2 linked regions of the Telluria mixta genome follow. The protein of the gene in region 2 interacts with the protein of the main gene of each other region in a pairwise test. Links are inferred from orthologs where the notes say so. Each region holds a gene or a part of one and is shown on either strand. Other genes may lie near its edges.

What was found.
Region 1: the proteins of pheT (region 2) and secD interact in binary tests that used the Escherichia coli proteins (3 or more experiments, as listed by UniProt). The link is inferred for Telluria mixta from one-to-one orthologs.

What each region holds. Positions count from the first base shown.
Region 1 is NZ_CP119520.1:2,438,209-2,455,269, reverse strand. Bases 6,324-9,210 are described here. They hold secD (protein translocase subunit SecD), read right to left. Parts: upstream 8,767-9,210; coding sequence 6,880-8,766; downstream 6,324-6,879. Other genes in these bases: yajC (preprotein translocase subunit YajC), read right to left, coding at 8,824-9,156; secF (protein translocase subunit SecF), read right to left, coding at 6,324-6,867. Also shown: P0M04_RS10930 (GlxA family transcriptional regulator), read right to left, coding at 1-929; P0M04_RS10925 (DMT family transporter), read right to left, coding at 948-1,862; P0M04_RS10920 (MarR family winged helix-turn-helix transcriptional regulator), read left to right, coding at 1,961-2,431; P0M04_RS10915 (hypothetical protein), read left to right, coding at 2,433-2,714; P0M04_RS10910 (HDOD domain-containing protein), read left to right, coding at 2,744-3,580; P0M04_RS10905 (porin family protein), read left to right, coding at 3,777-4,292; P0M04_RS10900 (MerR family transcriptional regulator), read left to right, coding at 4,686-5,654; more of secF, read right to left, coding at 5,845-6,323; tRNA guanosine(34) transglycosylase Tgt, read right to left, coding at 9,317-10,456; tRNA preQ1(34) S-adenosylmethionine ribosyltransferase-isomerase QueA, read right to left, coding at 10,461-11,507; ATP-dependent DNA helicase RecG, read left to right, coding at 11,657-13,741; P0M04_RS10865 (hypothetical protein), read right to left, coding at 13,896-14,156; P0M04_RS10860 (DJ-1/PfpI family protein), read right to left, coding at 14,262-14,930; P0M04_RS10855 (GlxA family transcriptional regulator), read left to right, coding at 15,018-15,998; P0M04_RS10850 (hypothetical protein), read right to left, coding at 16,041-16,547; P0M04_RS10845 (CE1 family esterase), read left to right, coding at 16,715-17,061. UniProt on the Escherichia coli protein: Part of the Sec protein translocase complex. Interacts with the SecYEG preprotein conducting channel. SecDF uses the proton motive force (PMF) to complete protein translocation after the ATP-dependent function of SecA.
Region 2 is NZ_CP119520.1:4,827,254-4,839,711, forward strand. The notes cover bases 1-3,089. They hold pheT (phenylalanine--tRNA ligase subunit beta), read left to right. Parts: upstream 1-376; coding sequence 377-2,803; downstream 2,804-3,089. Other genes in these bases: pheS (phenylalanine--tRNA ligase subunit alpha), read left to right, coding at 1-343; P0M04_RS21560 (integration host factor subunit alpha), read left to right, coding at 2,944-3,089. In the rest of the region: more of P0M04_RS21560, read left to right, coding at 3,090-3,339; P0M04_RS21565 (MerR family transcriptional regulator), read left to right, coding at 3,364-3,771; P0M04_RS21570 (response regulator), read left to right, coding at 3,950-4,582; P0M04_RS21575 (CHASE3 domain-containing protein), read left to right, coding at 4,785-6,422; P0M04_RS21580 (Crp/Fnr family transcriptional regulator), read right to left, coding at 6,376-7,191; P0M04_RS21585 (peptide chain release factor 3), read left to right, coding at 7,624-9,282; P0M04_RS21590 (hypothetical protein), read right to left, coding at 9,304-9,630; P0M04_RS21595 (MCP four helix bundle domain-containing protein), read left to right, coding at 9,788-11,395; gcvP (aminomethyl-transferring glycine dehydrogenase), read right to left, coding at 11,421-12,458.

The sequences.
Region 1 (17,061 bases), 2.4 Mb from region 2 along the record:
AGCTTGCGCTGGCGCTCTTCGCGGGGCGTGTTGCCGAACAGCGCGCCGAAGGCGGTGGAAAAGTGGGAGCCGGACGAGAAGCCGCACATCAGCCCCACCTGCACGATGGAGTAGTTGGTGTCGCGCAGCAACTGGCGCGCCCGTTGCAGGCGCAGTTCGAGGTAGTAGCGCGACGGCAGGCTGCCCAGGTATTGCTTGAACAGGCGCTCCAGCTGCCGGCGCGACACGCCCGCCAGCTGGGCGATGTCGTCGGTCGACAGCGGTTCCTCGATGTTCGCTTCCATCAGGGTCACGGCTTCCGTCAGCTTGGGCTGCAGCACGCCGAAGCGGGCTTGCAGGGCGACGCGCTGGCGCTCGTCCGGGCCGCGTACGCGGTCCACGCACAGGATTTCCTTCACTTGCGCCTGCACCGTCGCGCCGAACAGCAGGTCGACGAGGGTCAGCGCGAAGTCGATGCTGGCCGCGCCGCCACAGCTCGTCAGGCGCGCGCCGTCGATCTCGTACAGGTGTGGGCTCAGCAAGGCCTGGTCGGCACGCATGTCGACGTCGGGATACAGCGACCACGGCAACGCCGCGCGCGCACCGTTCAGCGCGCCCGCCTCCGCGAGCCACAGCACGCCCGCGCCGACGCCGCCCCAGCACGGCGCCGCGCGGCAGCGGGAGATGACCATGCGCAGGTTGGCGGGACGCAACCCGGCCTCGGCCTCGTCGGCGACGAGGAGCACGAGGTGCCAGTGGCGCTGGTCGGCCGCGAATTTGTCGGGGGTGCGCACGTCCACGTGCAGGCGTTCCGGCCCCAGCACCTTGGCCGCCAGGCGCAGCGGCTGCACGAGGCCGGACCACGTCAGCGAATCCGGCTCGCCCGCATGCACGAGCAGCACGCGCAGCGGCGCCTCCAGCGCGAGGCGGGATAATTCAGCTTGCTGCATCGGGACAAACAGGGGTCATCACTCGGGGGCGAGCGCGGCGGCCGGCCGGCTTTCGGCATTCCATTGACTGACTATCATACCGGAGATCAACAAAGCCGCGCCGAGCCACCCCCGGCCGCCCATCGCCTCGCCCAGCCAGAAATACGCGAAGAACGCGGCGCCGCCGGGCTCGAACGCATAGATGACGGCCGCCTCGTTGGCGCTGGTGCGCGCCTGCCCCCAAGCCTGCATCGAGATGATGGCGGCCGTGCACAGCACGCCCAGGTAGGCAAAATTCGGCGAGTAGTGAAACAGTCCATGGCCGATATAGGTCCAGTAATTCGCCGCGTCCTCGACGCCGAGCGCGCCCCGCGGCACCTCGCGCGCGAACAGCCACAACGCGGCACACACGGCGACGGTGCCGATCTGCGCGGCCGTCACGGTCATCAGGCGGACGGCGCGGCGCGTATACATCTCCATGACCTTGATGTAGGCGCCAAAGGTGAGCGCGGCCAGCAGCGCGAGCGTGTCGCCGCGGCCCCAGCCGCCGCCGCCATCCCAGCACAGCGAGACGAGTCCCGCGATCGCGAGCAGCAGCGCGATGACGATGTGGCGTTCCGGCAGGCGTCCGCCGAGCAAGCCCAGCAGCGGCACGACGAGCACGTTCAGGCCGCAGATGAACGCGTTGCGGTTCGACGTCGTCAGCGCGAGACCTTCGACCTGGAACAGGTAGCAGAAGAACAGCAGCAAGCCGAGTATGCCGCCCAGCGTCAGGTCCGAGCGGCGTGCGCGCCACAGGAACGGCGACAAGAGCACCGTCGCGATGGCGAAACGGGTCAGAATGATCCAGACGGGAGAAAAATATGCCGTCAGTTCCTTCATCGCGGGAAATGTCGTCCCCCACACGAGGACGACGACGACGAGGGCGAGGATGCCGCGCAGATGCTGGGTCATGAAACGTTGAATGTAGTCTGGCAAGATTGCTATGGTAACGGACGCGGCCGCAACGACGAAGACTGGGGCCTGTCCGCGCCGGCGGCTATAATCGTTTCATGGGTGAACGATATCTGAAGAGTGTGCGCCTGCTGGCCGAATGCCTGCAAGGGTTCGAGCGCTTCGTCGCCGAACCGGTGCGCCGGCATGGGCTGACGCATCCGCAATTCGACATCATCGCCACCCTCGGCAACACGCCCGGCATGACTTACAAGGAACTGGGCGAGCGGACCCTGATCACGAAGGGGACGCTGACCGGCGTCATCGACCGCCTCGAGCAGAAAGGACTCGTGGAACGCGCGCGCAATTGCGACGACAAGCGCTCGTTCCTCGTGCGCCTGACGGCGGAAGGGGATACCCTGTTCCGCAACGTGTTTCCGGCCGTGGTCGCACACGGCAAGCAGCTGTTCGCCGATTATGGCGACGGCGATTTCGAACAACTGGACCACGCGCTGCGCCGGCTGCGCACCCGGCTCGATACGCCGGGCCTGGTCACACCGGGCGGGCATGTTCCCGCCGACGAAGGATGATATGAATACAGCACTACTCGAAGGCAAGAAGCCTCCCCATTTCGACAAGCACATCATCGGCAACCTGCTGCTGGACGTGGCAACGCCCGCCGAAGTGCGCGAGGAACCGATGGTGATCGGCGTGCGCAACGATGCCGGCGAGATCTACCGCCTGATCGGCGCCGCCACCCTGAACAGCTTCATGAACGCGGTCGAGGAATTGTTCGACCTCGGTCTCATCGACGAGCTGCAGGATACCGAGGAACCGAAAGAGGGCTGCGACGCCATTTTCAGCGAGCCTTGACGAAGTTCCTGGGGGTATAATTTTTTCCCATGGACAGAATCGACGCCCTCAAGAGCATTGCCGCGCAAGCCGGGCGCGGCGACCTCCACTTCCCCACCCACGTCGACGCGACGCTCAAGCTGCAGCGCGCGCTGACCGATCCGGAATGCCACATCGACGAAGCGGCGCGCCTCGTGCAGACGGAGCCGCTGCTGGCCGCGCGCACCGTCGCCATCGCCAACTCGGCCGCCTATAACCGCTTCGGCAACGACGTCACCAACGTCAAGGCGGCCGTGCAGCGCGTGGGCTTCCGGACGCTGGGCGCGCTCGCTGCCGCCGTCATCGTGCGCCAGCTCGCGGGCGAAATCCACGACCCCGGGTTGCGCGCCAAGGCCGATCGGTTATGGCTGCACTCGACCCACGTGGCCGCGCTGTCGCAGGTGATCGCGCGGCGCGTGTCGTTCGTCGATCCGGAAACGGCCATGTTCGCCGGCATCGTGCACGAGGTCGGCGGCTTTTATCTGCTGTCGCGCGCGGCCGAGTTCCCGGGCCTGCTGGACGGCGGCGCCGACGAATGGATCGAGCACGGCGAGACCGCCATCGGCCGCGGCGTCCTGCTCAAGCTGGGCGTGCCCGCCCCCGTGATGGGCGCTATCGAAGCGCTGTGGAACGGCATGCGCGCCCTGCCGCCCGAAACCCTGGGCGACACGCTGCTGCTGGCCAACGATCTCTCTCCCGTCGCGTCGCCGCTGCTGGAGCGCGATCCCGGCGTGCCCGGCATCCAGGTAGGCGCCACCATCGACTTCGCCGTCGGCGCAGGCACCCTGAAAACCATCCTCCAGGAATCGGAGGATGAAGTGAACAGCCTCACGGCCGCCCTGGCCTGATTCCCGTTCCTCACATCGACACCGGCCGCTGCATGCGGCCGGCGTCGTTTCGACCATTTGTGACTTTCGAGTCACTTACTTTCATCTTGTTACATTCCTTACCGTTTAAGAACTTCTCTTAGGGAAACACGGTGCTATCTTGACCATATTGCGATTCACGACGAATCGCGAGCCCGAGAACACCAAGGAGTGAACCATGAAGAAACTGCTGCTCGCACTGATCGCCACGTCCGCCGTCGCCGGCGCCGCTCAAGCCCAGACCACCACGCCGCACGCCTATGTCGGCATCGGTGCCGCCACCGCGGACAACAAGTCGACCGACGATTACCACACGAACGCCAAGATCTACGGCGGCTATGAATTCGACCAGAACTGGGGCGTCGAAGCCGGCTACACGAACTTCGACAAGCAGGACATCCCCGGCGGTAACGTGAAAGGTTCCGGCACCTATGTCGCCGGCAAGTACAGCCTGCCCCTGGGCGAGCGCTTCACCGGCTACGGCAAGGCAGGCCTGTCGTACAACGAACGCAAGTACAGCGGCCTGGGCGGCCAGGTCAACAACTATGACACGGGCCTGTACGGCGGTGTCGGCGTCGAATACAAGCTGAACCAGAACTTGGCCCTGAACGCCGAGTACGAGCGTTACGGCAAGGACAAGGCCTTCGGCGCCAAGGCTGACGTCTACACCGTCGGCCTGAAATACGGTTTCTAATTCCCCCTCCCCGGACCCGGCAACGGGTCTGCTGCACCGACGTCGTCCCTGCGCAAGCACGGACGACGTTTTTTTTCGTGGCATCCGGATAAAAAAAATGCCCACTCCGAGGAGCGGGCAAAGTCCAAAACTAGGGATGTCCTGAAAGAGACGAGTCCATCTTAGTTCCCACAGCGCGAGCACTCTGTGCGTGAACTCACATTTGTTAAATATTTTGACTAATTCGTGCGTGGCCGCAAAAAAAACGCCACCCGCAGGTGGCGCCAAGGGCCGTCCCGCCAAGGACGGCCCACCAGCTTGGTTGCTACACACTGCCAATGTAGATGCAAATATCATCAGCGTCCATGACTTGAACCGATATAATCCAAGCTTTCCTGTTCAATTTCGGTTCATATGGACGCAATCGACGAGCAACCCCAGGACAATGCCAGTGACTTGACCTACCGCAGCGGCGTAGCGGCCCGGCTGGCCGGCCTGTCGGTGGAAACCCTGCGTGTGTGGGAAAGACGCTACGACATCTCGGGTACGCGCCGCTCGGCCAGCGGCCAGCGGCTGTACACGGCGGATCAGGTGCAACGCCTCGGCCTGTTGAAGCAGTTGGTCGACCGTGGCCATCCCATCGGCCAGCTGGCCCATTTGTCCACGGACGAATTGCGCACGCTGGGCGGCGGCGGCGCGCGCGACGGCATGCCGGTGCGGCCCATCGACATCGTCGTCATCGGCCTGGGCCTCGCACGCCGGATCGCCGCGAGCCCGCACGACACCCTGCTGCTGAACGTACGGGCCAGTTGCTCGCGCTTTGAACCGGCCGAGTGCCTGGGGCCGGACCTGCGCACCGAGGTGCTGCTGGTGGAATTGTCCGAACTCGACGAGCACGCGATCCCGATGATCGCAGCGGCAAGCAGCGCCCTGCATGCGGCGGCCGTCGTCGTGCTGTACCGCTTCAGCCCGAGCGCGACCATCCGCGCGCTGCGGGCGCAAGGCTGGCTCGTGGCGCGCGTGCCATCCGAAATGGGTGAACTGGTGCCGTTGTGCCGGCAGGCGCTGGAAGGACAGCATTTGCCGGCCCGCGCCGCCGACGCCCTGCCCACGGGCCCGCGCTTCGACGAAGAGACGCTGGCCGGCATCACGGGCGCGAGCAGCGCGCTGGCCTGCGAATGCCCGCGCCACATGGCGGAACTGCTGCTGATGGTCGGGAGTTTCGAGCGCTACAGCGCCCAGTGCGCGTCGCGCAACAGCGCGGACGCGCAAGTCCACCTGGATCTGCACCAGTCCGCGGGCCAGGCCCGCATGATCCTCGAGGCGGCGCTGGAGCGCCTGGCGCGCGCGGAAGGGATCCCGCTGCCGCCGCCGGCCGGATAAAAAAAAACCCGCTCCTTGCGGGAGCGGGTGAAGTCCAAAACTAGGGATGTCCTGAAAGAGACGAGTCCATCTTAAGGCCGCCTTGTGTCGGCGCTCTGTGCGCTGCTTCACACAATGCAAAAAAAACAAAAGCCGCCACGGCCAGGCCGGGCGGCTTTTGCTTTTACGCAGTCCAGGACGATACGCGTACTTACACGACGGCGCCGTCCGTTTCGTCCTTGGCCTTGATCGGCTTGATCAGGTCTTCGCGCTTGACGCCCAGCCACATGGCGATGGCGGCCGCGACGAACACGGACGAGTAGATACCGAACAGGATACCGATGGTCAGCGCGATCGCGAAGTAGTGCAGCGTCTGGCCGCCGAAGAACAGCATCGACAGGACCATCATCTCGGTACAGCCGTGGGTGATGATCGTACGCGAGATCGTGCTCGTGATCGCGTGGTCGATGACCTGGGTCACGGACAGCTTGCGCTCCTTGCGGAAGGTCTCGCGGATCCGGTCGAAGATCACGACCGATTCGTTCACGGAGTAACCCAGCACGGCCAGCACCGCGGCCAGCACCGTCAGCGAGAATTCCCACTGGAAGAAAGCGAAGAAGCCCAGGATGATGACGACGTCGTGCAGGTTGGCGACGATCGCGGCGACGGCGAACTTCCATTCGAAGCGCACGGCCAGGTAGATCATCACGCCGACGACCACCATGATCAGGGCGTTCAGGCCGTTCTGCGCCAGCTCGTCGCCGACCTGCGGGCCGACGAATTCGACGCGCTGCTGGCTCAGCACCTCCGCGCCCGCCGCGTTGACGCAGCTGGTGCGGGCGACGTTCTCGCCCTTGTCGGTGGTGATTTGCACCTGCTTCGGCGTGCCGGATTCGGCCGCGCACAGCGCGTTGAACACGGTAGCCGACGTGCCCGAACCGGCGACCTCCTTGCGGATCGGCAGGCGCAGCATGATGTCCTGCGCGGTGCCGAAGCTCGTCACTTCCGGCTGCTCGTAACCCAGTTTTTCCAGCGTGTGGCGGATCTTTTCCTGGTCGGCCGCGTGCGGATAGCGCAGTTCCATCACGGTACCGCCCGTGAACTCGACCGAGAAGTGCAGGTGCTTGGTCACCAGGAAGAACACCGCGGCGACGAAGGTCAGCGCCGAGATCACGTTGAAGATCAACGCGTGGCGCATGAACGGGATGTCCCGTTTAATCTTGAAAAATTCCATGTTCTACCCCGGTTATCCTTTCTTGACGGCCGCCTTGGCCGCGGCGGCATCCGCATTCCACACGGTGCCGATGGCGATCTTGCCGAGCTTCTTCTTGCGGCCGTACCACAGGTTCACGACGCCGCGCGACAGGAACACGGCCGAGAACATCGACGTCAGGATGCCCAGGCAGTGCACGACGGCGAAGCCGCGCACGGCGCCCGAACCGAACACCAGCAGCGCCAGGCCGACGATCAGGGTCGTCACGTTCGAGTCGAGAATGGTCGCCCACGCATGGCTGAAACCGGCCGAGATCGCCGCCTGCGGTGTGTTACCCGCCCGCAGTTCTTCACGGATGCGTTCATTGATCAGCACGTTAGCGTCGATCGCCATACCCAGCGCCAGCGCGATTGCCGCGATACCCGGCAGGGTCAGGGTCGCGCCCAGCATCGACAGCAGGGCCAGCAGGAACAGCAGGTTGCACGCCAGCGCCACGACACTGAAGAAGCCGAACAGCTGGTAGTAGATGATCATGAAGATCGCGATCGCCACGAAGCCCCACAGCGTGGAATGCAGGCCTTTGGCGATGTTCTCGGCGCCGAGCTGCGGGCCGACGACGCGTTCCTCGACGAATTCCATCGGGGCCGACAGCGCGCCGGAGCGCAGCAGCAGCGCCAGCTCGGCGGCGGCCTGCGGGCTGGCCATGCCGGTGGTCTGGAAGTTCGCACCGAATTCGCTCTGGATCGTCGCGACCTGCAGCACGTTGTACTTGCCCTTCTCCTTCAGCAGCGTGGCCATGCGCTTGCCGACGCGCTCGCGCGTCATGGCGCGCATCTTGCGGCCGCCTTCGGCGTTCAGCTCGATGTTCACGGCCGGACGCTGGTTCTGGTCGAAGCCGGCGACGGCGTTGATGACGGAATCGCCGCTCACGAGGACGTCCTTCGACACGACGACCGGCGCGCCGGCGCCTTCGGTGAACAGTTCCGAATTCAGCGGGATCGCGGCGGACAGCTCGGTGCCCGGGGTGACGGTATCGTCGGTCACGCGGAATTCCAGCGTCGCGGTGCGGCCGATGATGTCCTTCGCGTGGGCGACGTCCTGCACGCCCGGCAGCTGGACGACGATGCGGTCGCGGCCCTGTTGCTGGATCACGGGCTCGCTCACGCCCAGTTCGTTGATACGCTTGCTCAGCGCGCTGATGTTCTGCTTGACGCCCTCTTCCACCACGCGCTGCAGCGCGGCCGGCTTCAGGGTCACGATCAGCTTCAGGTCGGAACCGTCGGCGGCGTCGGCAAACGCCAGGTCGGCGTTCTGGGCCAGCGCGTTGCGGGCCTGCGTACGGGTGGCCTCGTCGCGGAACTTGATCTCGATGTTGTTGCCGACGCGGTCGATGCCGGCGTGGCGGATGCTCTTGTCGCGCAGCTCGCTGCGGACGCTGGACAGGACGCCCTTGACGCGGGTCTCCTGCACGGCCTTCGCATCCACCTGCAGCAGGAAGTGCACGCCGCCGCGCAGGTCGAGACCCAGGTTCAGCGGCTTGGCATTGATGGCCTGCATCCAGGCCGGCGTGTTCTTGACCAGGTTGACGGTGACGATGTAGTCGGGGTCGGCCGGGTCACGGTTCAGGTCGCGCTCCAGCGCGGTCTTGGCCTTGAACTGGATATCGGGGGTCGCGAAGCGCGCACGCACGGAAGCGCTGTCGCCCGATCCTTCCAGACCCACGGCGTCGGCAGGAATACCTTCGCGCTTGAGCGCTTCGGCAACCCGGGCGGCCGTGTCGCTGTTGACCTTGACGGTCGCCTTGGAGGTCGTCACCTGCAGGGCCGGCGAGTCGACGAAATAGTTGGGCGCCGTGTACAGCAGGCCAACAAGCACTGTCACGAGGATCAGTATGTACTTCCAGAGGGGGTAACGATTCATGATGTTCCAGCGTTCAGGATCGGGCGGGAAGCGCGGCGCTCTGGCCGCGCGGCCGGATTACAGGGACTTCAGCGTGCCCTTCGGCAGCAGCGCGGTCACGGCGTTCTTCTGCACGACCACTTCGGTACCGGCCGCCACTTCGACGGTCACGTACGTGTCGGTCACCTTCGAGACACGGCCCAGCAGGCCGCCGGCGGTGATGACTTCGTCGCCCTTGGCCAGCGCGTCCATCATGGTTTTCAGTTCTTTCTGGCGCTTCTGCTGCGGACGGATCATGAGGAAGTACATGACCACGAACATCAGGATCAGCGGGGCGAACGTGGTGAGGTTACCCATCAGACCCGGATCGGCTGCACCGGCGGTTTGCGCGTAAGCGTTGGAAATGAACACAAGGACTCCGATTATGAGATGAAAAAACAAGCGCTGTATTCTAGCACCGGCAAACTTGCAACAGCCAGTTTCCCGCCATGTGGGAACGGCGTGCCCGAATGCAAGACGTTATCGGAAAATTAATTGTAGGGTGGGCACCCCGTGCCCACCCAACGTGGGATCACACGCCGCGGGCGCGGTCTGCGTTGAACTGCAGGCGGAAGGCGTGGAACCGATCCGCATCGATGGCGTCGCGGATCTCCTGCATGAGGTTCAGGTAGTAATGCAGGTTGTGGATGGTGTTCAGGCGCGCCCCCAGGATCTCCTTGGAGCGGTGCAGGTGGTGCAGATAGGCGCGCGAGAAATTCTTGCAGCAGTAGCACGAGCACGACTCGTCCAGCGGCGACTGGTCGTCCTTGTAGCGGGCGTTCTTGATCTTGAGGTCGCCGAAGCGGGTGAACAGCCAGCCGTTGCGCGCGTTCCGGGTCGGCATCACGCAGTCGAACATGTCGACGCCGTTCGCCACGCCCTCGACCAGGTCTTCGGGCGTGCCGACGCCCATCAGGTAGTGCGGCTTGTTTTCCGGCAGGCGCGGGCCAACGTGCTGCAGCACGCGCATCATGTCTTCCTTCGGCTCGCCCACCGACAGGCCGCCAATGGCCAGGCCGGGGAAGTCGATCTCTTCCAGCCCGGCCAGCGATTCGTCGCGCAGGCGCTCGTACATGCCGCCCTGGACGATGCCGAACAGCGCGTTCGGGTTCTCGCCCTTGTTAAATTCGTTCATGGAGCGTTGCGCCCAGCGCAGCGACATGCGCATCGACTTGGCCGCTTCCTCGCTCGTGGCCGGACGGCCGTCGATCTCGTACGGCGTGCACTCGTCGAACTGCATGACGATGTCCGAGTTCAGCGAGCGCTGGATCTGCATCGAGATTTCCGGCGACAGGAACAGGCGCGAGCCGTCGATGGGCGACGCGAACTTCACGCCCTCTTCCGTGATCTTGCGCATCGCGCCCAGCGAGAACACCTGGAAGCCGCCGGAGTCGGTCAGGATCGGCTTGTCCCAGCCCATGAAGCCGTGCAGGCCGCCGAACTTGTCCATGACGTCCGTGCCCGGGCGCAGCCACAGGTGGAACGTGTTGCCGAGGATGATCTGCGAGCCCACGTCCTTCAGCTCGTTCGGCGCCATCGCCTTGACGGAGCCATAGGTTCCGACGGGCATGAAGATCGGCGTCTCGATGGTGCCGTGGTTCAGTTTTAAACGACCGCGGCGCGCGTGCGACAGGCCGCTCGTGTCTTTTTTAAGGAGGGTAAATTCGAGCATGGGTTCAATTCGTCTTGGTTGCCCGCGAATGCGTCGTCAGCAGCATCGCGTCGCCGTAGCTGAAGAAGCGGTATTCGCTGGCGATCGCGTGCGCGTATGCGGCGCGGATCTCGTCGTAGCCGGCAAAGGCCGAGACGAGCATCATCAGCGTCGACTTGGGCAGGTGGAAGTTGGTGATCAGGCGGGTGACTGTCTTGAACAGGTAACCCGGCGTGATGAACAGGTTGGTGTCGCCGCTGCCGGCCACGAGCTCGCCCGACTGCGACGCCGATTCCAGCGCGCGCAGCGACGTCGTGCCGACGGCGACGACATCGCGTCCGGCGTCCCGCGCGGCGCGCACGGCGTCGACGGTCTCTTGCGGGATCGTGTACCACTCGCTGTGCATCTTGTGCTCGGCGAGGTTCTCGACACGCACGGGCTGGAACGTGCCGGCGCCCACGTGCAGGGTCACGTACGCGATGCGCACGCCCTTCGCCGCGACCTTGTCGAGCAGCGCCTCGTCGAAGTGCAGGCCGGCGGTCGGCGCGGCGACGGCGCCCGGTTCCTTCGAATAGACGGTCTGGTAACGCTGCTCGTCGAAATCGTCGGCGTCATGCTCGATGTACGGCGGCAGCGGCAGGCGGCCGTGGGCCTCGATCAGCTCGAACACGTCGCCGTCGAAGTGCAAGGTGAAGAACTCGCCGGCGCGCTCGCCGACGCCGACCTCGAACGCATCGGCCAGGCGGATGCGCGAGCCGGGCTTCGGCGACTTCGATGCGCGCACCTGCGCGAGTACCGTGCGCGGGTCGAGCACGCGCTCGACGAGCACCTCGACCTGGCCCCCGGTGTCCTTCTGGCCGAAGAAGCGCGCCTTCAGCACCCGGGTATTGTTCATCACGAGCGTATCGCCGGCCTGCAATTGGTCGACGATGTCGGAGAATTTACGGTCGGTGATGCGGTCGCCGTCCAGCTGCAGCAGGCGCGACGCGCTGCGGTCGGGCAGCGGCACCTGGGCGATGCGCTCGGGCGGCAGGTCGAAATCGAAGTCGGAGAGGGAGTACGTTTTGCTCATCTGGGAAAAACTCGGCGTGGCGCCTTACAATATGGGCTACAGCGTGCGGCGAACCCATTATTTTACACCCGGATTCCGGCCGGCGGGCGCAGGCCATAACCGTTATGCCCAAATCCTGATAAGCCGACAACACGCGCCAACGAACCGCCATGCCAGCCACGAATGCCAAACCGGCGGCCAAAGCCGCAGACAAACCCGCAGCAAAAAGCATCGAGAGCAAGCTCGCCAAGCTCGGCCTGCGCACGGACATGGACCTCGTCCTGCACCTGCCGATGCGCTACGAGGACGAGACGCAGATCGTGCCCATCCGCGAAGCCTGCCTGCGCGGCGGCCACGTGTCGCAGGTCGAAGGCGTCGTCACGAAGAACGAAATCGCGTATAAACCGCGGCGCCAGCTGCTGGTGACCATCGCCGACGAGACGTCCGACATCCAGCTGCGCTTCATGAATTTCTACGGCAGCCAGGTGAAACAGCTGGCCGAGGGCACGCGCGTACGCGCCCGCAGCGAGGTCCGGCACGGCTTCTTCGGCGCCGAGATGGTCCACCCGGTGTATAAAATCGTCAACGAGGGCGCGCCGCTCCCGAACTCCCTCACGCCCGTGTACCCGGCCGGCGAAGGGCTGTCGCAGACGATATTGCGGCGCGCGATCGCCGACGCGATGAAGCGCGTGGACTGGACCGACACCGTGCCGCGCGCCGTGCGCGAGAAACTGAACCTGGCCGAGTTCCAGCCCGCCGTGCGCCTGCTGCACTATCCGCCGCCGGACGTCGACGAACACGCGCTGACGGAACGCAGCCATCCTGCCTGGACGCGCGTGAAGTTCGACGAACTGCTGGCGCAGCAGTTGTCGTTGAAACGCGCGCAGCAGGCCCGCCGTGAAAAGGGGGCGCCGGTGCTGGGTGCGGTGGGCGAGCTGTCCTCGTCGTTCCTGCAGGCCTTGCCGTTCAAGCTGACCAATGCGCAGCAGCGCGTGGTCGAAGAGATCCGCCGCGACCTGCGCGAGGATTACCCGATGCAGCGCCTGCTGCAGGGCGACGTCGGCAGCGGCAAGACCGTCGTCGCGGCGCTGGCGGCGGCACAGGCCATCGACAGCGGCTACCAGGCCGCGCTGATGGCGCCGACGGAGATCCTGGCCGAGCAACACTTCCGCAAGATCGCCGCGTGGATGGAACCGCTGGGCGTGAAGGTCGCGTGGCTGACGGGCAGCCTGAAAAAGAAGGAAAAGACGGCGGCCAGCGAGATGGCGGAATCGGGCGAAGCGCACCTCGTGATCGGCACGCACGCGCTGATCCAGGACACCGTGCAGTTCGCGAAGCTGGGTCTCGTGCTCGTCGACGAACAGCACCGCTTCGGCGTCGGCCAGCGCCTCACCCTGCGCAACAAGGGGTCCGATGGCCTCGTCCCGCACCAGTTGATGATGTCCGCGACGCCGATCCCGCGCACGCTGGCGATGACGTATTACGCCGACCTGGAAGTCTCCGTCATCGACGAACTGCCGCCGGGCCGCACGCCCATTGTCACGCGCGCCATCGATCAGAACCGGCGCGACGAAGTGATCGAGCGCGTGCACGCGGCCGCGCAGGAAGGCCGGCAGGTGTACTGGGTCTGCCCGCTGATCGAGGAATCGGAAGCGCTGCAGCTGCAGACGGCCACCGAGACCTACGAGACGCTGGCGGAAGCCCTGCCCGACCTCGTCGTCGGCCTCGTGCACGGCCGCATGAAGCCGGCCGAGAAGCAGGTGATCATGGATGCGTTTACCGCCGGCGAGGTGCACGTGCTCGTGGCGACGACGGTGATCGAGGTGGGCGTGGACGTACCCAACGCGTCGCTGATGGTGATCGAGCACGCCGAGCGCTTCGGCCTGTCGCAGCTGCACCAGTTGCGGGGCCGCGTGGGCCGGGGTTCCGCCGCCAGCGTGTGCCTGCTGCTGTATCAGAGCCCGCTGGGGCCTGTGGCGAAACAGCGCCTGATGACGATGCGCGAGACGACCGACGGCTTCGAGATCGCACGGCGCGACCTGGAAATCCGCGGCCCCGGCGAGTTCCTCGGCGCGCGCCAGTCGGGCCAGGCGATGCTGCGCTTCGCAAACCTGGAGACGGACCAGTGGATCGTCGAGCAGGCGCGCGACGTGGCGGCGTGGCTGCTCGAGTCCGACCGGCCCGAAGCCGAGGCCATCGTCGATGCGCACCTGCAGCGGTGGCTGGGCGGGCGGGAAGAGTTTCTTAAAGTCTGACCCGCTGCCCCAAAACGTCATCCCCGCAGCCCTAAAACGTCATCCCCGCGGCCCTAAAACGTCATCCCCGCGAAGGCGGGGATCCAAGTTTTACGCGCAGTGGCACGCTCACAAATTGGGCCCCCGCCTGCGCGGGGGCGACGGTACATCTTGCTTACTTGGTCGCAGCCGGCGCAGTCGTATCGGCCGCCGCATCCTTCGCGGCTTCCTTGGTCTCGGCCTTCTTCGCGTGCTTGGCCTTCTTCACGTGCTTCGTGGTCTTCTTCGCTTCCTGCTTCTCGTGCGTCGCTTCGGCCTTGGCGACGGCCGGCGGCGTGGCCGAATCCGGCGTCGTCGTCGGGGCCGGAGCCGGGGTCTGGGCAAAGGCAGCGGTGGCGAACAGGCCGGCGATCAGGGTGGCGATGGTACGTTTCATGATGAAGGGTCCTCGTGGTGTTGGGTAGGCAGTGATGCACGTTTGCGTCTCACTTGTGCTGGAAACGGCCCACCCTGCCCCGCTGTTGACGCGATTTACAAACACTTACAGCTCAGCCGTTTGCGCCAGCACCGCCTCGATCCGCGCCAGCCGCGGCGCCACCATCTCGCGGTAGCGCGCCACGAGCTCCGCCCCGGCGCCCTGCGGCGAGCCTGCATCGAACGGCGGCCGCGGATCGTATTCGAGCGCCAGCTGGATCGTGCGCGCGACGTCTTCGCCGGCCAGCTCGGCCGCCAGCGCAAGGCCAAAGTCGATCCCCGCCGTCACGCCGCCGCCCGAGATCCGGTTGCGGTCGCGCACGATGCGTTCCGCGACAGGCACGGCGCCGAAACGCGTCAGGAACGGCAACCAGATCCAGTGACAGGCAGACCGGTAGCCGTCGAGCAGTCCGGCTGCGCCCAGCACGAGCGAGCCGTTGCACACGGACGTGACGTAGCGTGCATGCTCTCCCTGACGGCGCAGGAAGGCCAGCGTATCGGCATCGCCGAACAGGTCCTCGATGCCGAAGCCGCCCGGCACGCACAGCACGTCCAGCGGCGGACAATCGTCGAACGTCGTGGTCGGGTTGATCGTGAAGCCGACGTCGGTCGGCACCGGATCGCGCGTCTTCCACACGAGGTGGACCTGGGCGCCGGGGACGCGGCTCAGGATCTGGGCGGGACCGGTCAGGTCGAGCTGGGTCACGCGCGGGAACAGCAAAAATCCAATATTCATGTCGGGCTCCGTTGTGGATGAAGGATGACCCCATTCTAGAAAGCGGCTAGCATTGGCAGCAATGTCAAACTTGTGTCGATTCCTGCCATGCCTTCCACATCGCGCCAGGTTGCGCTGATCACGTTCGACGACGTCCAGGTGCTCGACGTCACCGGTCCCGCCGCCGTGTTCGGCGCCGCCAACGACGCCGCCTGCCATGCCTTTTATCGCGTGCACATCCTGTCGCCGCAAGGCGGCCACGTGACGAGCAATTGCGGCCTCGCGGTCGTCACGAAGCCGCTGGCCAGCGTGAAGCCGGGTGCCATGGACACGGTGCTGGTCGCCGGCTCCAGCCGCCGCAGCCTGCAGGCGCTCGCACAGGACGCGGCCGCGCAGGCGTGGCTGCGGCGTGCCTGCGCCCGCGCGCGCCGCTACGGCTCCGTGTGCACGGGCGCGTTCGCGCTGGCCGCGTGCGGCCTGCTGGACGGCAGGCGCGTCGCCACGCATTGGGAAGCGACGGACGCCCTCGGGCGCAGGCATCCCGACGTCGACGTCGACGCGAACGCGCTGTACGTAGAAGACGGCCACGTGTGGACGTCGGCCGGCGTCACCACCGGCATCGACATGTGCCTGGCGCTCGTCGCGCGCGACCTGGGCGACGCCGTCGCCAACGCCATCGCGCGCCGGCTCGTGCTGTATGCGCGGCGGCCCGGCTACCAGTCGCAGTTCAGTACCGTGCTGGCGGCGCAGGAAAAAGCGGACAGCCCGTTCGCGGGCCTTGTCGACTGGATCCGCACGCATCTTGATGGAGAGCTCGACGTGGCCAGCCTGGCGGAGCGCGCAGGCATGTCGCCGCGCACCTTCCATCGCCGCTTCACGGATGCGCTGGGCGAGACGCCGGCGCGCTTCGTCGAGACGCTGCGCCTCGACCACGCGCGCACGCTGCTGCAGACGTCGATGGCGCTGAAGACGGTGGCCACGCAGGCGGGATATGCGACGCCGGGGCAGCTGTCGAAAGCGTTCGCGCGGCGCTTCGGTGTCAGTCCCGGTCTGTTCCACGCGATGCATGCGGATGAGACCGGGGCATGAAAAAGCCCGCATCGCGCGGGCTTCGTGAGGAGGGCTTCCGGCTTACTGGGTGACCGGCGCGGCAGGAGCGGGTGCAGCTTCCGGTGCCGGGGTAGCCGGGGTAGCCGGGGTAGCCGGCGTGGCAGGAGCAGCCGGGGTCGCCGGGGTCGCCGACGCGTCCGACGTGCCCGAGGTACCCGAGCTGCCCATGGCAGCCGACGAGGCCGGAGCGGCCGGGGTAGCCGGGGTGGCGGGAGCGGCTGCATCAGCCGGTGCCGGTGCCGTCGTGGCGGCCGTGTCTTCTTTCACGGCATGCTTGGTCTTGGCTTTCGCATGCTTGGCGCTCGCCTTCGCATCCTTGGCGTGCGTCTTGGCCGTCTTCGCATCGGCTTTTGCTTCCTTCACGTCGGCTTGCGCTGCCTTGGCTTCGGCCGGGGCTGCCTTCGTCTCGGTCTTCGTTGCCTTCACGTTGGCGTTGTCGACCAGCACCGCTTGCTTGGAAGCAGGCGCCTGGGCGAAAGCTGCAGTAGCGAACAGGCCGGCGATCAGGGTAGCAATGGTTTTTTTCATGATGAAGGGTCCTTTGGTTGTCGGTCAAATTGCACATCGTTGTGTGTGACTTATGCCATCAACGAACCCTGCCGTCCGTGTGTTGACGAACTTTACAAACGGTTACGTGGTTGACAGATACTTACAACCGATGCAACGATTTCCCATCGCCAAGTAAAAGGACGTATATGCCCAGCCTCGTTCCCTTGCCCGCCTCGCTCGCCCGTCCCGAAGGACCGCGCCGCTACCTCGTCGCGGCACCGCCCGGCGCGGCACCCGGCGGCCGGGCGCTGGTCATCGTGCTGCACGGCGCCGGCGCGTTGGCGGAGCAGGTGCTGGGGCTGGCGTATCCGCCGTCCCCGCTGTCCGTCTGGCTGGACATCGCGGCGCGCGAGCAGCTCGTCGTGATCGCGCCGGACGCCGGCAAGGGCGGCTGGAGCGATTGTTTCGCGTCGGAAGCACGCGTGGCCAGGAAGGATGACGTCGCCTGCATCGACGCGCTGATCGACCACGCGATCGCCCACCACGGCGTCGA
Region 2 (12,458 bases):
CTTTGCCGACCTGAAGGGCGTGTACCTGAACTTCGTGAAGGCGTTCTTCGAGACGGACGACCTGCAGGTCCGCTTCCGTCCGTCGTACTTCCCGTTCACGGAACCGTCGGCCGAGATCGACATCGCGTTCGGCTCCGGTCCGCTGAAGGGCCGCTGGCTGGAAGTGTCGGGCGCCGGCCAGGTGCACCCGACGGTCGTCCGCAATTTCGGACTGGATCCGGAAAAATTCATCGGTTTCGCGTTCGGTTCGGGCCTGGAGCGCCTGACCATGCTGCGTTACGGGATCAACGATTTGCGCCTGTTCTACGAAGGCGATCTCCGTTTCCTGAAGCAATTTAACTAAGCCGCAACCGTCCGAACAAGAAGGCAAACGAATATGCAATTCTCTGAAAACTGGCTCCGTTCCATGGTCGATCCGAAGATCAATTCGGACGAACTCGCGCACCTGCTCACGATGTCCGGCCTCGAAGTGGAAGAGGTCGAAGCGGTTGCGCCGCCGTTCTCGAACGTCGTCGTGGCGGAAGTCAAGGAAGTGGCCAAGCACCCGAACGCGGACCGCCTGAACGTGTGCCAGGTCGACGTCGGCACCGGCACCCTGCTGAACATCGTCTGCGGCGCGCCGAACGTGCGCGCGGGCATGAAGGCTATCTGCGCGATGGCCGGCGCCGTGCTGCCGCCGGGTCCGGACGGCAAGCCGTTCGAAATCAAGGTCGGCAAACTGCGCGGCGTGGAATCGCAGGGCATGATGTGCTCGGCCAAAGAACTGAAGCTCTCGGAAGAGAGCAGCGGCCTGATGGAGCTGCCGGAAGACGCGCCCGTCGGCCAGAACATCCGCGACTACCTGGCCCTGAACGACCTGAAATTCACGATCAAGCTTACGCCGAACAAGGCCGACTGCCTGTCCGTGCTGGGCGTCGCGCGCGAAGTGTCCGCGCTGACCGGCGTGCCGCTGTCGCTGCCGGCCTTCCGCCCGGCGACCGTGAACACGGACGAAGTGCTGCCCGTTAAAATTTCCGCGACGGACCTGTGCGGCCGTTTCGCCGGCCGCGTCATCCGCGGCCTGAACGCGAAGGCGGCGACGCCGGAGTGGATGAAGCGCCGCCTCGAGCGCAGCGGCCAGCGTTCCGTGTCGGCCCTCGTCGACATCTCGAACTATGTCATGCTGGAAGTGGGCCGTCCGTCGCACGTGTTTGACCTGGACAAGATCCACGGCGGCATGGATGTGCGTTGGGGCCGCAAGGGCGAAACGCTGAAGCTCCTGAACGGCAACACGGTCGACATCGACGAGTGGGTTGGCGTGATCGCCGACGAGAAAGAGCTCGAGTCGCTGGCCGGCATCATGGGCGGCGACGCCACGGCCGTCTCGCTCGACACGACGAATATTTATCTGGAAGCCGCATTCTGGTGGCCGAACGCCATCCAGGGCCGCGCCCGCCGCTATAACTTCTCGACGGATGCCGCACACCGCTTCGAGCGCGGCGTCGACTATGCGACGATCCCCGAGCACCTCGAACGCATCACGTCGCTGATCGTCGAGATCTGCGGCACGGCCGACACGAAAGTCGGTCCGATCGACGACCAGGCCCCGAACCTGCCGCAGCGCAAGCCGGTCACCCTGCGTACCGCGCGCGCCGCGAAAGTCATCGGCGTGCCCGTCACCGACGATATGGTCGCCGACATCTTTACGCGCCTGCACCTGCCGTTCGAACGCGAGACCGGCCTGTTCCACGTGACGGCGCCGTCGTACCGCTTCGACATCGAGATCGAGGAAGACCTGATCGAAGAAGTGGCGCGCGTCTATGGCTTCGAGAACATTCCGACGTTGCCGCCGGTGGCGCCGTCGGCGATGCTGATCGAGCCGGAAAACACCCGCTCGCTGTTCGCCATCCGCCACGAGCTGGCCGACCTGGGCTACCAGGAAGTCGTGAACATGAGCTTCGTCGAGCAGCAGTGGGAAGCGGATTTCGCCAACAACACGAATCCGATCCGCCTGCAGAACCCGATCGCGAGCCAGATGAGCGTGATGCGCTCGACGCTGATCGGCAGCCTCGTCGCCAACGTGCGCTACAACCTGAACCGCAAGGCCGGCCGCGTGCGCGTGTTCGAAGTGGGCGGCGTGTTCCTGCGCAATCCGGACGCCCAGGACGGTCCGCTGGCCGTCGCCGGCTTCGACCAGCCCAAGCGCGTCGCCGCCATCGCCTACGGCCCGGCCGCGGACGAGCAGTGGGGCCAGCCGACCCGTGCCGTCGATTATTTCGACGTCAAGGGCGACCTGGAAGCCCTGTTCGCACCGCGCGCCGTACGCTTCAGCAAGACCGAACACCCGGCGCTGCACCCGGGCCGCTCGGCCACGGTGGAAGTCGACGGCAAGGTCGTCGGCGTGATCGGCGAGCTGCATCCGCGCTGGCTGCAGAAGTACGACCTGCCGCAGGCACCGGTGCTGTTCGAGGTGGATGCGGATGCGCTGCGCGCGCGCGACGTGCCGCGCTACGCCGACATTTCCAAGTTCCCGGGCGCCACGCGCGACCTCGCGCTGGTGGTGAAACAGGACGTGCCGGCCCAGGCGCTGCTCGACGCTTTCCAGGCGGAACTGGCGTCGAACGCGCTTGGCAAACTCGTGCAAGCCGTTGTTTTGTTTGATGAATACCGCGGCAAAGGTTTGGAACAAGATGAAAAAAGTCTTGCTTTCCGCTTTGGCTTGCAAGATACTCAATCGACGCTGCAGGACGATGCGGTCGAGGCCATCATGGCCGCGCTCGCTAACGCCGCGCAACAAAAACACGGTGCCAAACTGCGCGCCTGATAAGGGCTGATGCCTAACAGGGGCTCGGGAATGTGTTCCTCGAGCCCCCATCCAGAACAAGGTAGGGCTTTAAAATTAACAACAACGACGTTGATTCCGCCGTGCTCCAGGAAGCGCTGGCCGCCGATCTGCATCGTGCGATGCAGGTGGCCCGGGTACGGCAGGAAGCGGAAAAGGCGTTGCCGACCCTGACCAAGGCGGAGCTGGCCGAACTGCTGTTCGAGCAGGTCGGTCTGAACAAGCGCGAGGCCAAGGACATGGTCGAGACGTTCTTCGACGAGATCCGCAATGCGCTCGAGCGCGGCGAGGCCGTCAAGCTGTCCGGCTTCGGCAACTTCCAGCTGCGCGACAAGCCGCAGCGGCCCGGCCGCAATCCGAAAACCGGGGAAGAGATCCCCATCACGGCGCGCCGCGTCGTGACTTTCCACGCCAGCCAGAAGCTGAAGGGTATGGTCGAGGAGGCCAATCCGGGCAGCCCGCGCAATCCGGATCGCCCCGACGGCCCCGATCATCCCTCCCTGGCGCGTGCAGCCTGATAAAGCCGCCAAGGCTCGTGAGCGATGAACGACCGACCGAACAAGATGGAACCGACCGTGCTGCCGCCGATCCCGGCCAAGCGCTATTTCACGATTGGCGAAGTCAGCGAATTGTGCGGGGTCAAGCCGCATGTGCTCCGCTACTGGGAGCAGGAATTCACCCAGCTAAAACCGGTCAAACGCCGTGGAAACCGCCGCTATTACCAGCACCACGAAGTGCTGTTGATCCGGCGTATCCGTGAACTGCTGTACGAGCAGGGCTTCACCATCAGCGGAGCACGCAACCGCCTGGATGGGCGCGGCCAGCTCGAGGTCGAGGCGTTGCCGGAGCCGCCACCAGCGCCAGCCGTGCCGACCATCGAGCCGGAAGCGTTGCGCGCCGAGCTGCACGCCATTCTCGCTCTGCTCAAGCACGGTTCGCCGGCAGTCTGAAGCCCGCCGAGGGCGCTACGGCCGACGCAGCCAGCTCAGGCGTGCGCGCCTGTTGTTCTGCACCCCGGAGGTGCTAAAATGTCACTTGCAGTTTGCTGACTCAAACGCATGACCTGACCGGAGGCGTGAGGGGCCAGCCTCGGCTCTTTCCTGTATCGGGAAAACTTAAGGGAAGACAATGATACGCGTTGCCATTTGTGACGATCACCAGATAGTTCGAGCAGGTTTCAAACAGATTTTTTCGTCGTCGGGCGAGTTCGAAGTCGTGGCCGAAGGCGCGACAGGACGCGAGGCCCTCGACATCGCACGCCGCGAGATCTGCGACGTGCTGCTGCTGGACATCGCCATGCCGGACCAGAGCGGCATCGATATCCTGCGCACCATTCGACAGGGCCAGCCCAATCTGCCGGTCCTGATCCTGTCCGGCTATCCGGCCCAGCAGTACGCGCTCAATCTGTTCAAGATGGGCGCCAACGGCTACCTGAACAAGGAATGCGACGCGGACGAACTCAAGACGGCCGTCCGTACCGTGTACCAGGGCCGCCGCTACGTCAGCTCGCAGGTCGGCGAATTGCTGGCCCAGAGTTTCGATCGCGATCCGAACACTGCGCTGCATACGGAATTGTCGGACCGCGAATTCCAGGTGTTCCTCCGCCTGGCCAAGGGCGCGACCGTGTCCGATATCGGCAATGCACTGTCGTTGTCGATCAAGACGGTGTCGACTTACCGTACTCGCATCATGGAAAAGATGGGTCTGCAGTCGAACAGCGACCTGACGTATTACGCCATGAAAAACAATCTGCTCGACTGAGCGGGGTAGGCCGGATGGCAGGGTTCCCTGTCTTTCGGCCTGCAACTGTTATAGCAATTTTGACATTTGCTATGCAGAATTGTTAATTGCGCGTCGTCACCGCGCTACATTTCCTCGTCCGCACGCCTATTCGAGCTCCATGGCAACTTTTCCCGGTCTATAATGACTCGGACAGGCCAAGCTGCGAAAGGAACGACAGAGGATGTTTTTCACCACCGACCCCAGGTTCAGGCCGGTTCGCAGCCTTCCGCTGTACCAGACGCTGCTGTGTGTCGTGTGTGTCCTGATCCTGGTCCTCAACGGCGTCAGCCTCGTCCGCAACCTGGACGGGCTGAAGACCGCCAATGCGCGTCAGGCGCAGGCCGATCGTGTGACGGCCAAACTGCAATACCTGAACCTGCTCGTGACCGATGCGGAAAGCGGTCTGCGGGGCTATTATCTGTCCGGTTCCGACACCTACCTGGGCCCGTTGCGCACGGCCGAGCGTGAACTGGATGGCCAGTTCAACAGCCTCAAGACGCTGCTGGCCGACAATCCTTCCCAGCTGAAGAACCTCACCCAGCTGCAGAATCTCGTCGTCCGCCGCATCAACCTGATGAACCAGGGCCTGGAAGTCTATCGCCATGGCGGCCTCTCCGACATCGTCGCCATCGCGCAGACGCAGGAAGACAAGACCCACATGGACGAGATCCGCCTGCAGGTGGTGATCATGACGGGCGAACAGAACGAAACGCTCGCCGCGCGCAGCGCCGTCTTCTACGACCGCTACCGGCTCGCCGCGCTGCGCGGCCTCGGCATCAACGTGGCGGCACTCGTCACCCTTGTCCTGTTCTACAACCTGATCCGCCGCAGCTTCCGCGCACGCCTGAATGCCGAGCGAGCACTCCAACAAACCAATGATCACCTGGAATCGCTCGTGACGGAGCGCACGGAGCAGTTGTCCGTGCTGTCGCGCCACCTGATCCGCGTGTCGGAAGAAGAAAAGGCCAAACTGGCGCGCGAACTGCACGACGAGATGGGCGCCAACCTGACGGCCATCGGCATGCATCTCGCGTCGGTGACCGACCAGATCAAGACCGCGCACCCGGACCATGCGGAGACGCTGGGCCGCGCCCGCGCCGTGCTCGTCGAGACGGTGGAACTGAAGCGCCGCATCGTGGAAGACCTGCGTCCGAGCCTGCTGGACAACCTGGGCCTGTCCGCCGCGCTGCAGAGTTATTGCGAAGACTTCGGCCGCACGACGGGCGTCGACTGCGAGGCGCTCATCGAGGGCGACATCGACAGCGCCGGCTCCGCGCAGTCGATCGCGCTGTTCCGCATCGCGCAGGAATCGCTGAACAACGTAGCGAAGTACGCACAGGCCCGTCACGTCGTCGTGCACCTGGCGCGCGAAGGGGAGGCATTTACGCTCGAGGTCAGCGACGATGGTGTCGGGATTCCGCCGGACGCGATGCGCCGTCCGAAATCGCATGGCCTGCTGGGGATGCGCGAACGGGCATTGCTGCTGGGAGGGACATTGCGGGTGGACCGCGGCGTGAACGGGATCGGGACCACGGTTCACGCCATCGTTCCGGTGACGGTGCCGGGCGGTACCGAATCCGGCGGGACCGCGTCAGGCGGCACCCTGGATATCGCGGCGCTGGCCGTGGCGCCCTCGGCAGCACCGGCGGAGGAAACGCCACCGGAACCGGCCGCGCCGGCCGAGCATCAACTACATAGTCAATTGCGTGATCAACTGCGCGCAGCCCAGGCCCAGTCGTCATTGGCGACGGCGGGGCGGGATGCGTTACCGCTCATGCGCGCGACACGTCCATCAGCAGGCGGTCATACTCGCTTTTAGCGACCTTGTAGCACTCGCCCGCGTAGTCTTCCAGGCCCTGGCGGTTCAGCACGGTGATGTTGCCGCGGCGGTACTGGATCAGGCCTTCGTCCTGCAGCTTGCCGGCAGCGGCCGTGATGCTTTCGCGGCGCACGCCCAGCATGATCGAGATGAGTTCCTGCGTAACTTTCAGTTCATTGCTCGGCGAACGGTCCAGGCGGTCCAGCAGCCAGCGGCACAGTTTTTGTTCGATCGAGCTGTGGCGGCCGCCGACGGCGTTCTGGGCCATCTGGGCGAACAGCGCGTTCGTGTAGCGCATCAGCAGTTGGGGCAGGGCGCCGCCTTTGTTGAAGGCGTCGCGCAGGTATTGGGTCTTGAGGCGGTAGCCGTAGCCGGCGCTCTGGACGACGGCGCTGCACGTGGCGCGCTCGCCCATGAACAGCGACACACCGACGGCACCTTCATGGCCGACCACGGCGATCTCCGTCGTGGCGCCGTCTTCCATCACGTACAGGAGGGAGACGATGGCGGTGGTGGGGAAGTACACGTATTCCAGCTTGCTGCCGTATTCGAACAGTTCCTTGCCGAAGGGCAGCGGAACGAGTTCCAGGTGCTCAAACAGGGTTTCCAGGTCTTGGCGCGGCAGGGCCGCGAGCAACTCGTTTTGTTGGGTGCCGCTGTAGCTCACAACCGGACGGGCGGCCAGTTTGATTTCTTCGCTGGTCGAGGGGATCTGATTCACCGATTGCGCCTTTTTCTGGGCGGCGTTACCGAGTTGGGCGTTATTCATTTTGTCCTCGTTATCTCTGACATACATCACTGGGGCGATTGCTTGGATGGGTTTCCTCATCGCGATGTGTGTACATTAATGCCATAGTCTCTTGCCGAACATAAGATTAGCTGTCGCCCCCATGTAGGTCCTATGCATGATGTTATGTAAGCCCAGTCCTACTAGAGAGAAACTTTCAGTAGGGGGCTTTTTTTATAACTTCGACAATGGTTTGGTGGCATTAAAACGTTTCGATGCCCAGCTGTTTTCGGCTCATTTTGTTTTTTCGGCCACATCCATACGCCTGTCGAGGCCGCTAAACTTCCCGCTCTTCACATCCCGCGCCCGACTGCTCCTACACGGCGGGCTTCCGGTGCGACAGGAATTGGTTCACACAAGGTACGCTGGACCCGGTAAAATCGAGAGTTTTGCAAGCGCCCCAACGGCGAGACCATGTCCAACGAAATCGACGCAACCACCACCGACATTCAAGACGCTGCGGTAACCAGCAAGCCCGCTGCCACGATCGCGCGCGAAGTCGCGCGCCGCCGCACCTTCGGCATCATTTCCCACCCCGACGCCGGCAAGACGACGTTGACCGAAAAGCTGCTGCTGTTCTCGGGCGCGATCCAGCTGGCCGGTACCGTCAAGGGCCGCAAGAGCGGCCGCCATGCGACGTCGGACTGGATGGACATCGAAAAGCAGCGCGGCATCTCGGTCGCGTCGTCGGTGATGCAGTTCGAGTTCCGCGACCACGTTATCAACCTGCTCGACACCCCGGGCCACCAGGACTTTTCGGAAGACACGTACCGCGTGCTGACGGCCGTCGACTCCGCGCTGATGGTGATCGACGCGGCCAAGGGCGTGGAAGAACAGACGATCAAGCTGCTGGATGTCTGCCGCATGCGCGACACCCCGATCGTCACCTTCATGAACAAGCTCGACCGCGAAACCCGCGACCCGCTCGAGCTGCTCGACGAAGTGGAATCGGTGCTGAAGATCGAATGCGCGCCGGTGACCTGGCCGATCGGCATGGGCAAGAACTTCCGCGGCGTGTACCACCTGCTGAACGACGAAGTCATGCTGTTCAAGGCCGGCGAGGAAAAGGCCGACGGCGCCTACGAGATCATCAAGGGCATCGACAACCCGCGCCTGACCGAGATGTTCCCGCTCGAGATGGAACAGCTCAAGATGGAAGTGGAGCTGGTGCACGGCGCCTCGCACCCGTTCGACCTGGAGCGCTTCCTGTCCGGCGTGCAGACCCCCGTGTTCTTCGGCTCCGCCATCAACAACTTCGGCGTGCGCGAGATCCTGTCGGCCCTCGTCGAGTGGGCCCCGGCGCCGCGCGAGCGCGATGCGACCGTGCGCCCCGTGCGTCCGGACGAGCAGCCGTTCTCCGGCTTCGTCTTCAAGATCCAGGCCAACATGGACCCGGCCCACCGCGACCGCATCGCGTTCCTGCGCGTGTGCTCGGGACGGTTCGAGAAGGGCATGAAGGTCAAGCACCTGCGCCTGGGCCGCGAAGTCAAACTGTCGTCCGTCGTGACGTTCATGGCGTCGAGCCGCGAACAGGTCGAAGAGGCCTACGCGGGCGACATCATCGGCCTGCCGAACCACGGCAACATGCAGATCGGCGACAGCTTCTCGGAAGGCGAGATGCTGACGTTCACCGGCATCCCGTACTTCGCGCCGGAGCTGTTCCGCACGGTGCGCATCCGCAATCCGCTCAAGACCAAGCAGCTCCACAAAGGCCTGCAGCAGCTGGGCGAAGAGGGCGCCGTGCAGGTGTTCAAGCCGGTGATGGGCAGCGACCTGATTCTTGGCGCGGTCGGCGTGCTGCAGTTCGAGGTCGTGGCGAGCCGCCTGCTCAACGAATACGGCGTCGACGCCGTGTTCGAAGGCGCGAGCATCAGCAGCGCGCGCTGGGTGTCGAGCGACGACAAGAAGTCGCTGTCCGACTTCGAAGCGCAACTGGCGCACAACGTCGCCTACGATGCGGCGGGCAACCTGGCCTACCTCGCCACGTCCGGCGTCAACCTGCGCCTCACGCAGGAACGCTGGCCGAAGCTCCAGTTCCACGCGACGCGCGAACACGCCGCCAAGCTGGATTAAAGGTTCGGCACACGTTGATCGTCACGCCTCCGGCCTGGCGATCAACGCCTCCACGATACTCCCCACGTAACACACGGCGAACACGATCCCGGCCAGCGTCACGCTGACCGGCGTCGGCGCGCTTGCCAGTTGCGCCTCGATCGCCGCCGGATCGGCCGCGATCTTCCCACTCATCAGCTGGTCGACCATGGTGTTCGCCTGGTCCAGCGCAAAATTGAAATACAGGATCGCGGCGATGGCGGCCGGCGCCAGGAACAGCAGGGCGCGCGTACGCCGTCCCAGGTAGTACTGGCCCACACCGGGAAACACCAGGGCCGACAGCAATGCGCCCACACTCTTACGTCTCATCCATTCTCCTCTCACATTTGCAGGCTTGACCCAACACAATGGTCAACCCCGCGGTCGGCGTACATTCATTTAATGCACGCCGGAAATACTGCCAGCCCAGGAGGAGACCATGAATAGACTGTTCCCCTCGAACTGTTCAATCGGACGACGTCCTGACATGCTGGCCCGTCTGCGCATCGGTCCCAAGCTGCTGCTGGCACCCGGCGTCGTGCTGCTGCTGCTCGTGCTGCTGTCCTGCGGCAGCTATTACGCGATGGTACGCCAGAACGAGTCGCTCGACAGCATCGTCCAGCGCCGCGCGGCGAACCTGCGCGCGGCGGCGGAGCTGTCCGCGTCGGCCCGTAGTGCGCATGCCCAGGCCTACCAGGTCCTGACCTGGATCAGCGGCAGCTTTCCCCGCTTCCGCATCGACCCGCTCGCGCTCGACCTGCAGGCCCGGCACGGTGCCGTCGAGCGCGACCTCGCCCAGCTGGCGCGCCTGACGGCCGACAGCCCGGAAGAACAGCGCTACGTCGAACAGGCCCGCGCCGCGTGGGCGCAATACGTGCCGGCCGTGCGCGACGTCATCGAGATCGCGCGCATCGACCAGTCGATCAGCGCCAACGCGATGGTCAAGGCGGAGCGCGCGTTCGCCGTCGTCGGCCAGCGCCTGACGGAGTTGTCGCGGCGCGAGCAGGCGCTGTCCGAGCAGGCGTCGCGCGACGCGGCCGACGATTTTCGCCTGATCGCCGTGCTGATGCCGGTGGTGATCGTCCTGTCGATCGCCGCCTCGCTCGCGATCACGATGGCGGTGCGGCGCGCGCTGCTGGCCGATATCGGCGCGATCGGCGCGGCCGCCCACGGCCTCGCCAGCGGCGACCTGACGATCCGTGCCCGCTCGTACGCCGACGACGAGATCGGCCAGACGGCGCGGCTGCTCGACGCCGGCATCCGCGGCCTGAACCGCCAGTTGCGCACCGTGCTGGAATCGGCCCGCGCGATCGGCGAGGCCTCGCGCGAGATCACGCTGGGCCGCGCCGGCATGCCGCCGCGCGCGCACGTGCGCGATGCGCTGGACCGCACGACGGCGTCGATGCAGGCGCTGGCAACGGCGCTCGACGACAGTGCCGCGGGCGCGTACGCCGCCGGGGAACTCGCCGCGCGCGCGGGCACGGCGGCGGAAGAGGGCGGTGCGCTGGCGCACCGGCTGGTGACGACGATGGAACAGGTGCGGCGCGCGGCCGTGCGCATGGACCGCATCGGCGCGGCCATCGAGAATACGCTGGCGCGCGCCGGCGACGCCGACGGCGGTGGCCGCGAAGCGCGTGCATTGGCCCGGCGTGCCCAGCGCGCGGCACGCGAGGCGCGCACGCTCGCGCGCGAGACCGTGGCCGCGCTCGACGACGGCGGCGCCTGCGCGGTCGAAGCAGGGGCGACAATGGCGGGCCTGGCGGGTGCCGTGGAAGACATGGCCGGGATCGTCGACACCATCGGCAGCACGGGCACGGAACGGGCGCGCGAGCTGGCCGGCGCCAGCCAGGCCATCGTGCGCATGGACGAGCTCACGCAGCAGGGTTCGCGCATGGTGGAGGAAGCGGCGCTGGCCGCACGCGCGCTGCAGCAGCAGGCCCTGGGCCTGGCGCGCACGGTGGCGGTGTTCCGGCTCGACGAAGCCGTGCACGGCTCCAATGAAACGGCCCCGCCGGGAACGCATATGCTGCGTCCGGGCAGGGCCGGCAGACCTTACCTCCGGCTGGCGAGCAGCCGGGGCAAGAATCGCTCGTAGGTGAGCACCTCGTGCCCACACTACTTTACTCGTAGTCTTCGATCGGCGCGCAACCGCAGAACAGGTTACGGTCGCCATACGCGTTGTCCGCGCGGCCGACCGGCGGCCAGTACTTCTTCTTGCGCAGCGACGGCACCGGGAAGGCGGCCACTTCGCGCGAATAGGTGTGCTGCCAGTCGTCCGCGGTGACGACTTCCGCCGTGTGCGGCGCGCCCTTCAGCGGGTTGTCCATGCGGTCGTACTCGCCGCGCTCCACTTTCACGATCTCCGCGTGGATGCAGATCATCGCTTCGATGAAGCGGTCCAGTTCCGCCTTCGCTTCCGACTCGGTCGGCTCGATCATCAGCGTACCCGGCACAGGGAAGCTCATGGTCGGGGCGTGGAAGCCGAAGTCCATCAGGCGCTTGGCCACGTCTTCGTTGCTGATGCCGGTGGCATCCTGCAGCGGACGCAGGTCGATGATGCACTCGTGCGCGACGAGGCCGTCGTGGCCCGTGTACAGCACCGGGTAGTGCGGGGCCAGGCGGCGCGCGATGTAGTTGGCGTTCAGGATCGCCATTTCCGTCGCGGCAGTGAGACCCTCCGCGCCCATCATCGCGATGTACATCCACGAGATCGGCAGGATCGATGCGGAGCCGTACGCGGCCGAGCTGACCGCACCGATGCCCTGCTCGTCACGTTGATAGCCCGTCGATGCCTGGTTCGGCAGGAACGGCACGAGGTGTTCGGCCACCGCGACCGGACCGACACCAGGACCGCCGCCGCCGTGCGGAATGCAGAAGGTCTTGTGCAGGTTCAGGTGGCTCACGTCGCCGCCGAACAGGCCCGGACCGGCCACGCCGACCAGCGCGTTCATGTTGGCGCCGTCGACATACACCTGGCCGCCGTGCGCGTGCACGATCTCGCACAGTTCCTTGATGCCTTCCTCGAACACGCCGTGCGTGGACGGGTAGGTGACCATCACGCACGCCAGGTTGGCGCTGTGTTCCTCGGCCTTATTCTTCAGGTCGGCGAGGTCCACGTTGCCGTTGGCGTCGCACGCGGTCACGACCACCTTCATGCC